3 regions of the Streptomyces sp. NBC_00028 genome follow, and region 1 is predicted to be linked to each of the others. Evidence: riboswitches for the same ligand, from Rfam matches in the RefSeq annotation. Region 1 holds a riboswitch; each other region holds the start of a gene.
The links. A riboswitch is a leader RNA that binds a small molecule or an ion and turns the genes downstream of it on or off. The one in region 1 is predicted to bind cobalamin.

Region 2: another riboswitch for cobalamin. It lies ahead of OG885_RS15745 (ribonucleoside-diphosphate reductase subunit alpha); the one in region 1 lies ahead of OG885_RS05325 (CbtB-domain containing protein).
Region 3: another riboswitch for cobalamin. It lies ahead of OG885_RS34515 (cobalamin biosynthesis protein); the one in region 1 lies ahead of OG885_RS05325 (CbtB-domain containing protein).

Annotation. Positions count from the first base shown of each region.
Region 1 is NZ_CP108293.1:1,201,523-1,204,788, forward strand. It holds gene OG885_RS05315 (acyl-CoA dehydrogenase family protein) at 1-732, opposite strand, end outside; gene OG885_RS05320 (CbtA family protein) at 872-1,636, opposite strand; gene OG885_RS05325 (CbtB-domain containing protein) at 1,662-1,883, opposite strand; cobalamin riboswitch at 1,921-2,073, opposite strand; gene OG885_RS05330 (histidine phosphatase family protein) at 2,168-2,731, shown strand; gene OG885_RS05335 (ferredoxin) at 2,747-3,121, opposite strand; gene OG885_RS05340 (DUF6479 family protein) at 3,225-3,266, shown strand, end outside.
Region 2 is NZ_CP108293.1:3,594,548-3,597,813, forward strand. It holds gene mctP (monocarboxylate uptake permease MctP) at 1-691, shown strand, start outside; gene OG885_RS15740 (GNAT family N-acetyltransferase) at 765-1,268, shown strand; cobalamin riboswitch at 1,291-1,451, shown strand; gene OG885_RS15745 (ribonucleoside-diphosphate reductase subunit alpha) at 1,575-3,266, shown strand, end outside.
Region 3 is NZ_CP108293.1:7,660,558-7,663,823, forward strand. It holds gene OG885_RS34510 (cobyric acid synthase) at 1-1,055, opposite strand, end outside; gene OG885_RS34515 (cobalamin biosynthesis protein) at 1,052-1,999, opposite strand; cobalamin riboswitch at 2,100-2,241, opposite strand; gene OG885_RS34520 (hypothetical protein) at 2,399-2,620, opposite strand; gene OG885_RS34525 (anion permease) at 2,643-3,266, opposite strand, start outside.

The sequences.
Region 1 (3,266 bases):
GGTGACGCGCTCGTGATTGAGCTGGTTGGTGATCAGCCGCCAGCCCTGGTTCTCGGCGCCGACCCGGCGGGCGACGGGGACACGGATGTCCTCGTAGTAGCTGGCGGTGGTGTCGTGGCCGGCGAGGGTGTTGATGACGGTGCAGGAGTAGCCGGGGTCGGTGGTCGGCACGAGGAGCATGGTGATGCCCTTGTGCGGCGGGGCGTCGGGGTCGGTGCGGGTGGCGAGCCAGACCCAGTCGGCGGTGTCGCCGTTGGTGGTCCAGATCTTCTGCCCGTTGACGACGTACTCGTCCCCTTCGCGCACCGCGCGCGTCTTCAGGGAGGCGAGGTCGGTGCCGGCGTCGGGCTCGCTGTAGCCGATCGCGAAGTCGAGCTCGCCGGAGAGGATCCCGGGGAGGAAGTACGCCTTCTGCTCGTCGGTGCCGTACTGCATGATCGTCGGCCCTACGGTGTTCAGCGCCATCAGCGGCAGCGGTACGCCGGCCTGGGCGGCCTCGTCGAAGAAGATGAACTGCTCCATCGCGGTCAGGCCACGGCCGCCGTACTCCTTCGGCCAGCCCACGCCCAGCCAGCGGTCGGCGCCCAGGCGGCGGACGGTCTCACGGTAGAAGCGCTTCTGCTCCCGCCGGTCGCCGTGCCGGGCGTTGGCGTCGGTCGGCACCAACTCGGCGAAGTACGCGCGCAGTTCGGTGCGCAGCCGCTGCTGCTCGGGTGTGTATGCGAGATGCACGGCGCCTCCAGGCTCCCCGGAACCGGTCCTGTCGGCGCACACGGTAGAACGTGTTCCAGAAATAGGGAATGGCGAGGCGGTACCGAGGCATATGAAACGGGCCCCCGCGTGGCGGGGGCCCGTTTCGGTGCTGAACTGCTCAGTGAATGACGGGAGTCGGCTGACTCCCGGCACCCGCCGACCGCTCGGCCGGCTTCGGCGCCAGCTGCCGCTCCGCCAGCAGCCCGAAGACCAGCCCGAAGGAGGTCCACAGGGTCACCTGCACGGCGAGCGCCGCGAGCCGGTACTGCCACAACAGGGCGGCCGGGAAGTGCTCCGGCACCTCGTTGAACGACGGCAGGAACGCGTACGCCAGACCGACGACGAGGACGAAGAACGCGCCCGCGGCGAGGGTGGCGTTCCAGTTGCCGAGGCGGGGTGCGAGCCGCTTGCCCAGGATGACCGTGCCCACCGTCAGCAGCACGCTGAGGACGATCATCAGGAAGAACAGCGCGGTCCGCTGGTTGAGCGTGTCGGGGTCGCCGACGGCCGGCGGGTTGGCCGGGTACTTGAGGAACGGCACGACGTACACCGCGACCAGGCCGGCGACCGCCAGGAGCAGCGCGCTCGCGCGCGGCCCGAAGCGGCCGATCCGGCCGAGCGCGAAGCAGTACGCGAGCGCCGCGATGCCGCCGAAGGCGACCCCGTAGACGAGGACACCGGTGGACAGGCCCGCGGTGGACTGGAGCGTACGGCTGAAGAGTTCCTCGCCGCCGTGCTCGTGGGCGTGGCTCTCCTCGAAGGCGATGGCCTGATCGACGCGTGGCTCCCCGAGGAAGTACGCGACGACGAGCGCGGCCAGGCCCGCGACGAGGCCCGCGAGCATGCCGCGGACCAGGAGGTTTCTGACAGTTGCGGAGTTCATGCGCGGATACGCTTCCTCGCCACCGTCAGTGGCACGGGAAGCCGAGCAGATGGCGGGCGTCGTGCACCCACTCGTGGACTCCCTCGCCGGACAGCAGGGAGGTGGCGCCCTGTTCGGCGCCGACGAAGTAGAGCAGGACCAGCATCAGGACGCCGAAGAAGACCGCCCAGGGGACGATGGCGCCGATCGGCAGCTTTGCGGGTATGGCGGTGGAGCTGGTTGTCGGCTGAGCGACGGTCTGCGCCATGGCAGGACCTCCTGGGGGAACTCGCGTCCCGTCTCGGTGGTGCACAGGACGACGGGGCGGGTCTGACTCCCCCGGCCCACCCCTGGGGGTGTGCCCGGCATACAGTGGCGCGACCGTGCCGGAATCCCACCGGCTTCCACCGAACCGTCGTCGATATCGTCGAGAAGGTACCGCGTGCGAGAGGTGCGGCCAAGAGCGCACGGGTCGGCCACGAGCGCCCCTGAGGCGCTGTGGGCATGTCAATTGCGTGGTACGGAAGGGATGTTGGGCGGGGGAATGGACCGATGACCAGCCGAGTGATGTTGATCTCACCCGCGATCAGCGCGGCTCTGCGCGAGGCCCGCTTCGACGACGGCAGCCCGCCGGACGACTCAGGACTGCGGCTCGCGAAGGCCGCCGCAGGCACGCTGCCCACGGCCCGTCAGGTCTGCGTCTCCCCCACCGTGCGCTGCCGCGAGACGGCCGACGCACTTGGCCTCGACGCCCTGGACACACCGGAGTTGGCCGCCCTCGACACCGGACGCTGGCGCGGGGCGACGCTGGCCGAGGTGGGCGCCGCCGAGCCGGAGGCGCTGGCCCGCTGGCTGGCCGACGTGGAAGCTGCACCGCACGGCGGGGAGTCGGTGCACGCGCTGTGCGAACGGGTCGCGGCGTGGCTGGACCCGCTCGCCGCGGAGCCGGGCCGGACGATCGTGGTGGCCGAACCCGAGATCGTCCGCGCCGCGCTCGTCCACGCGCTGGGAGCCCCGAGGGCGTCGTTCTGGCGCGCGGACGTCGCACCGCTCACCGCCGTCGAACTCAGCGGCCGGGCGGGCCGCTGGAACGTACGGATGGGACGACCTCTGTGAGAGGTGCGCCGCGCCTCAGCGCAGCGTGTCCATGAAGTCCGTGCAGGCCTGGGCGCAGGTCCGGCAGGCCTTGGCGGCCTCCTCCGCGCCCGGCTGGGTGTCGAAGGCGTGGGCGCTTTCCAGGCAGACCGTCCGGCACCACTCGAGCTGGACGCGGATACCGCTCTCGTCCAGCCGGTTCTGCTCGGACAGCACCCGGCACGTCGCGTCGCACACCTCCGCGCACATGATGCCCTTGCGTCGTACGAGTTCCTGCTGCTCGGTCCCGTCCGGATCCACGAGGCTGGCACGCACCGCACATGCCCGGGCGCAATCGGTGCACGCCTGCGCACACGCGAAACGGTCCTCCAGGAACCGGATGAGCTCCTGTTGGGATGTCGTCGCTGTCACACCGCGCGGGTAGCCGCCGCGGATCGCGTCAAACCCCCTCGCCGGAGGTTCCGCCCGTCGCGTGGACGGGTTCACGCACGCCGGCGGGGGTACTCGCGGGGCCATGAACATCGCATGGATGGAGATGGCCGCGGGTCGCGGCGCC
Region 2 (3,266 bases), 2.4 Mb from region 1:
CGCGGCCGGGGTCAAGGTCACCAACGGCCAGTTGGCGATCCCGCAGCTGTTCGAGGACATGTTCCCGGCGTGGTTCGCGGGTGTGGCCTTCGCGGCGATCGGTATCGGCGCGCTCGTGCCCGCCGCCATCATGTCCATCGCGGCGGCGAATCTCTTCACCCGCAACATCTACAAGGACTTCATCAAGCCGGACGCGACTCCGGAGCAGGAGACCAAGATCTCCAAGCTGGTGTCCCTGCTGGTGAAGGTCGGCGCGCTGGTCTTCGTCCTGACGATGGACAAGACGGTCGCCATCAACTTCCAGCTCCTGGGCGGCATCTGGATCCTCCAGACGTTCCCGGCCCTGGTCGGCGGTCTGTTCACCCGCTGGTTCCACCGCTGGGCCCTGCTCGCCGGCTGGGCGGTCGGCATGATCTACGGCACGGTCGCCGCGTACGGCGTCGCCTCCCCGACCCAGAAGCACTTCGGCGGCTCGTCGAAGGAGATCCCGGGCATCGGCGAGATCGGCTACATCGGCCTGACGGCGTTCGTGCTCAATGTCGTCGTCACGGTGGTCCTGACCTTCGTCCTGAAGGCCGTGAAGGCCCCGGAGGGCGTCGACGAGACGAGCCCCGAGGACTACACGGCGGACGCGGGCGACCCCGGCGTCCAGGTCGAGCTGCCGCCGGCGACGGCGGGCACCTCGCACTGAGGATTTCCGTGCTCAGCGGGCCGTCGGAACATCCGGCGGCCCGTTGTCGTACCGGTCGGGCACACTCGCTCCCATGGACATCGAGATCCGGGCTGCGGAACCCAGCGAATACGACACGATCGGTGAGATCACGGCCCAGGCCTATCTCCTGGACGACCTCCTCGCCTTCGGCGAGAGCGACTGGTACCTGGGCGAGTTGAGAGACGTCGCCAAGCGGGCCGCCTCCGCCGAGGTACTCGTGGCCACCCTGGGCGGCGAGCCCGTCGGCACCGTCACCTACGTCGCCGCCGGCGGCGCCCTGGCCGAGCACGCCCGGCCCGACGAGGCCGTGATCCGCATGCTCGCCGTCAGCCGCGCGGCGCGCGGCAGAGGGGCCGGCGAGGCCCTCGTCCGCGCCTGCGTCGACCGGGCGAGGGCGGCGGAGGGCTGCACGGGCATCGTGCTGTCGACCCAGGAGATCATGTACGCCGCCCACCGCATCTACGAACGCCTCGGTTTCGTCCGCGCGCCCGAGCGCGACTGGCAGCCGATCCCGGGTGTGGAGTTCACGCTTCTCACCTATGAGTTGACGCTCTGAAGTCGCCGCGACACAACATCTAGGGGTGCCACCCGAACCCGGCACAAGATGTATGCTCATGCTCGCTGTCGCCACAGGGGAATCCGGTGCGAATCCGGAACTGTCCCGCAACGGTGTACTTGTGCATGTCTTGTGCGTGTACGGGAGTCAGTCCGAGGACCTGCCGACAGCGTGCCCAGGCCGCCGTGGCCCGGGTGCCATGACGTCCGGGCCTCGTGGAGTGGGCCGGTGGACGCGACGCCGTGTGCGCTCGTGCTGCCCCCTGCTCTCCGCCAGGCCCCGTGCCGAGCGAGGGAGAGCCCCCCAGTGACCATCGCGCCAGCCGATCCGGCTTCAGCGGTCCAGGCGGAGAACGACGGTCCCGGTACCGCCCTGTTGCGGACCCTGACCGAGCTGACCGCCGACCTGCCCGACGCCGACCCCGGACGGGTCGCCGCCGCCGCGCTGCGCGGCCGCTCCGGCCGGGCGGACTCCGATGGCGGCGCGGAGCTGCGCGAGCTGGCGACGGAGGCCGCTGCCGGTCTCATCTCCGAGGACCCCGCCTACTCCCGGCTGGCCGCCCGGCTGCTGACCATCAGCATCGCCGCCGAGGCCGCCTCCCAGGGCGTCACGTCCTTCACCGAGTCCGTCGGGGTCGGCCACCGCGAGGGCCTGGTCGCCGACCGTACGGCGGAGTTCGTACGGGTCCACGCGGCGCGGCTCGACGCGCTGATCGACCCGGCCGGCGACGACCGCTTCGGCTACTTCGGGCTCCGCACCCTGCACAGCCGCTACCTCCTGCGGCACCCGATCACCCGCCAGGTCATCGAGACTCCCCAGCACTTCATGCTGCGCGTCGCCGCCGGCCTCGCCGAGGACGACACGACCCGCGCCCTGGACGAAGTCGCCGCGCTCTACGGGCTCATGAGCCGCCTCGACTACCTGCCGTCCTCCCCCACGCTCTTCAACTCCGGCACCCGGCACCCCCAGATGTCGTCCTGCTACCTCCTCGACTCCCCTCTGGACGAGCTGGACTCCATCTACGACCGCTACCACCAGGTGGCACGGCTGTCCAAGCACGCCGGTGGCATCGGGCTGTCGTACAGCAGGATTCGTTCCCGCGGCTCCCTCATCCGGGGCACCAACGGGCACTCCAACGGCATCGTGCCGTTCCTGAAGACGCTGGACGCTAGCGTCGCCGCGGTGAACCAGGGCGGTCGGCGCAAGGGCGCGGCCGCGGTGTACCTGGAGACCTGGCACTCCGACATCGAGGAGTTCCTGGAGCTGCGCGACAACACCGGTGAGGACGCTCGGCGTACGCACAACCTGAACCTCGCGCACTGGATCCCGGACGAGTTCATGCGCCGCGTGAACGCCGACGCCGAGTGGTCGCTGTTCTCCCCGGCCGACGTGCCCGAGCTGGTCGACCTGTGGGGCGAGGAGTTCGACGCCGCGTACCGCAAGGCGGAGGCGGCCGGTCTCGCGAAGAAGACCATCCCGGCCCGTGACCTCTACGGCCGCATGATGCGCACCCTCGCGCAGACCGGCAACGGCTGGATGACCTTCAAGGACGCCGCCAACCGCACCGCCAACCAGACGGCGCTGCCCGGCAGCGTGGTCCACTCCTCCAACCTCTGCACGGAGATCCTGGAGGTCACGGACGACGGGGAGACGGCGGTCTGCAACCTGGGGTCGGTGAACCTGGGTGCGTTCGTCGACCAGAGGACCGGCGACCTCGACTGGGAGCGGCTGGACGAGACCGTCCGTACCGCCGTCACCTTCCTCGACCGCGTGGTGGACATCAACTTCTACCCGACCGAGCAGGCGGGCCGTTCCAACGCCAAGTGGCGTCCCGTCGGCCTCGGCGCGATGGGCCTCCAGGACGTCTTCTTCAAGCTGCGGCTGCCCTTCGACTCGCCGGAGGCCAAGGCTCTCTCCACGCGCATCGCCGAGCGCATCATGCTCGCCGCGTACGAGGCCTCCACCGACCTGGCCGAGCGCAACGGGCCGCTCCCGGCG
Region 3 (3,266 bases), 6.5 Mb from region 1:
TCGATGTGCTCGCCGAGAACCTGGAAGCCGCCGCAGATCCCGAGGATCGGACGCCCTTCCGCGGCCCGTGCGACGAGGGCGCCGGCCAGCCCGCGCTCATGCAGCCACTCCAGTGCCCGCACCGTCCCGCGCGTCCCCGGGACGATGACGAGATCGGCGTCGGCGAGCTCCTCCGGCCGGTCCACGAACCGCACGACGACACCCGGTTCGGCGGCGAGCGCGTCCACGTCCGTGAAGTTGGACATCAGGGGGACCGCGCAGACGGCGACCCGCAGCACGTCCTCCCCGACGGGCGGGGCGGTGTTCGACTCCCGGACGGTCCCTCTGAGGGAAACCCGCAGACCGTCTTCCTCATCGATACCGAGGCCGTGCCGGAAGGGCAGGACGCCGTACGTATGCCGCCCGGTGAGCCCGTGGAGCATGTCGAGCCCCGGCTCGAGAAGCGACACATCCCCCCGGAACTTGTTGACGAGGAACCCGGCGACGAGCGCCTGATCCTCGGGGGACAGCAGGGCGACGGTCCCGAAGAAGGAGGCGAACACGCCCCCGCGGTCGATGTCCCCGACCACCAGCACCGGAAGACCGGCATTGCGGGCGATCCCCATGTTGACGATGTCGGTCCGCCGCAGATTGATCTCCGCCGGACTGCCGGCCCCCTCACAGATCACCGCGTCATACGTGCCCCGCAGTTCGGCGAGACAGTCGAGCACGGTCCCGAGCAGCTTCTGCTGCCGCCCCCCGTGATAGCCGCGCGCGCTCATCTCGCCGACGGGCTTCCCCATCAGCACGACCTGGCTACTCTGCTCGCCACCGGGCTTGAGCAGCACGGGATTCATCAGCGCGGTCGGCTCGACCCGACAGGCCTGGGCCTGCATGGCCTGAGCCCGCCCGATCTCCGCACCCTCCCGCGTCACGAACGAATTGAGGGACATGTTCTGCGCCTTGAAGGGCGCGACCTTGACCCCCTGCCGCACCAGCCACCGGCAGATCCCGGCGGTGACGACACTCTTGCCGGCGTCGGAGGTGGTCCCGGCGACGAGCAGCCCCCCGCTCATGACGTACGTCCCTTCTTCGTGGCCAGGGCCCGCGCGGCGACACCGACGCCGAGCGCGAGCACCCCGACCCGCCGCGAAAGCCGTACGGCGCGCTCGATGTCCCGCGTGGCGACGGCCCGCCCGGACTGATTGAGGACGGGCCGGTGCTCGATCCGCCCCGCGTACGACAAGGTCCCCCCGAGCCGCACCCCGAGGGCTCCCGCGAACGAGGCCTCGACGGGCCCGGCGTTGGGGCTCGGATGCTTGGCGGCGTCGGCACGCCACACTCGTACGGCCCCCCGGGGATCACTTCCGGCGACGGCGGCGAGTACAGCGGTGAGGCGCGCCCCCGGCCATCCGGCGAGGTCGTCGAGCCTGGCGGATGCCCATCCGTAGCGCCGGTACCGCTCGGACTTGTGCCCGACCATGGCGTCGAGGGTGTTGACGGCCCGGAACCCGAGCAGACCGGGCACTCCGCCGAACGCCCCCCAGACCAGGGCGCCGACCACGGCGTCGGAGGTGTTCTCGGCGACGGACTCGACGACGGCCCGGGCGATCCCGTCGGCGTCGAGGGCCTGCGGATCCCGCCCGCACAGGTGCGGCAGCCGGGCGCGAGCCCCCTCGACGTCCCCCGCCTCCAGAGCCCGCCCGATGACCCGGGCCTCGCGTGCGAGCGACGTTCCGCCCACCACGGCCCAGGTGGCGGCTCCGGTCAGCGCGACGGACGCGCTGCGGGAGGGACGTACGACTCTCCGGGCGAGGGCGCCCAGTCCCACGGCGCCCCCGACGCACACGGCGGTGTGCAGCGCGCCCCACCCACGATGGTCCCGCCACAGAGCCTTCTCCACGGCACCGGCGGCCCGCCCGAACACGGCGACCGGATGCCCCCGGTGTGGATCACCGAGCAGCAGATCTGCGACGAGTCCGGCGGCGGCGCCGTACGCGAAGACGCGATCGGCACGCATGCGCTCAGCCGGCCGTGGGGTCGGGCAGCGACCTGGTGGCGTACCTCAAACGGCAGGCGAGCATGGCGATATGTCCTCACTCAGGGTGTCCACGCCCTGGTTCGACGAGACCGACGGTGGGAGTTCCTGGCTCCCGGGGCTACCTACCCCGGTGACAGTGGCGGGACCGCGCCGGATTCACACCGGTCTTCCTCCCTGGCCGCCGTACTTGGCTCCGGCAGTCCACCACGGGCCCGGAAGGGCCGTCAACTCGCTGTTGACCTGCGGGAGCGGAGTGTGCAGAACCCCACATCGGCGGGCCCGCGGACGGGGTTCGCGAGGCCCGGAACGCGAGAGCGCCCTGTCCGGAATCCCCCCTTCAGGGGCCCGGAACAGGGCGCGGAATCGTCGTGGTGAGGCTCAGGCGACGATCAGATAGATGCCGTAGCCCACCGCCGCCGCACAGGCGGCGAAGCAGGCGTACGCGCCGGTCACGGCGAGGGACGCCGAGCCGCCCGCGGCCGAGGCCCGCTCCTGGCGGGAGAGACCCATGATGCCGAGGGTGAAGAGGGCCACGAGGGCCACGGTGACGACGAGGCTGACGCCGAAGACGGAGCCCAGTGCTTGCCAGTCGATCTTCATGTTGCTTGGTTTCCTTCGTCGCTCAGACCGCGGCGGCCGGCGGGGCCGCCGGTTCCGTGGAGGCCGTGGCCGCTGCCGGTGCGGGGATCGTGGCGGTCAGGACGTCCGCGACGGTGCCCGCCGGAGGCGGGGTGACCGCGGCGATCGCCGTCGTGACCACGCCGGCCGGCTCGTCGGCGGTGTCGTTGACGTTCGACGCGTCCACGACCTCGCGGCGCGAGATCTTCCAGATGGCCGCGCTGGAGGCGATCAGGAAGACCAGGACGACGCCCGTGCCCCAGTCGCCGAGGTCGGTCACCGACTCCGCCAGCGCGCCCACCAGGGCGGCCGCCGGGAGCGTGAGGCCCCAGGCCACGAACATCCGCGTCGCCGTCGACCAGCGGACGACGCCGCCCTTGCGGCCGATGCCCGCGCCCATCACCGAACCGGAGACGGAGTGCGTGGTGGAGAGGGAGAAACCGAGGTGCGAGGAGGCCAGGATGACCGTCGCCGCGCTGGTCTGGGCGGCGAAGCCCTGCTGCGGCTGGAGGTCGGTCAGACCCTTGCCCATCGTGCGGATGATGCGCCAGCCGCCGAGGTAGGTACCGAGCGCGATGGCCAGGCCCGCGGAGAGGATGACCCAGGTGGGCGGGTCGGAGTCGGGCGC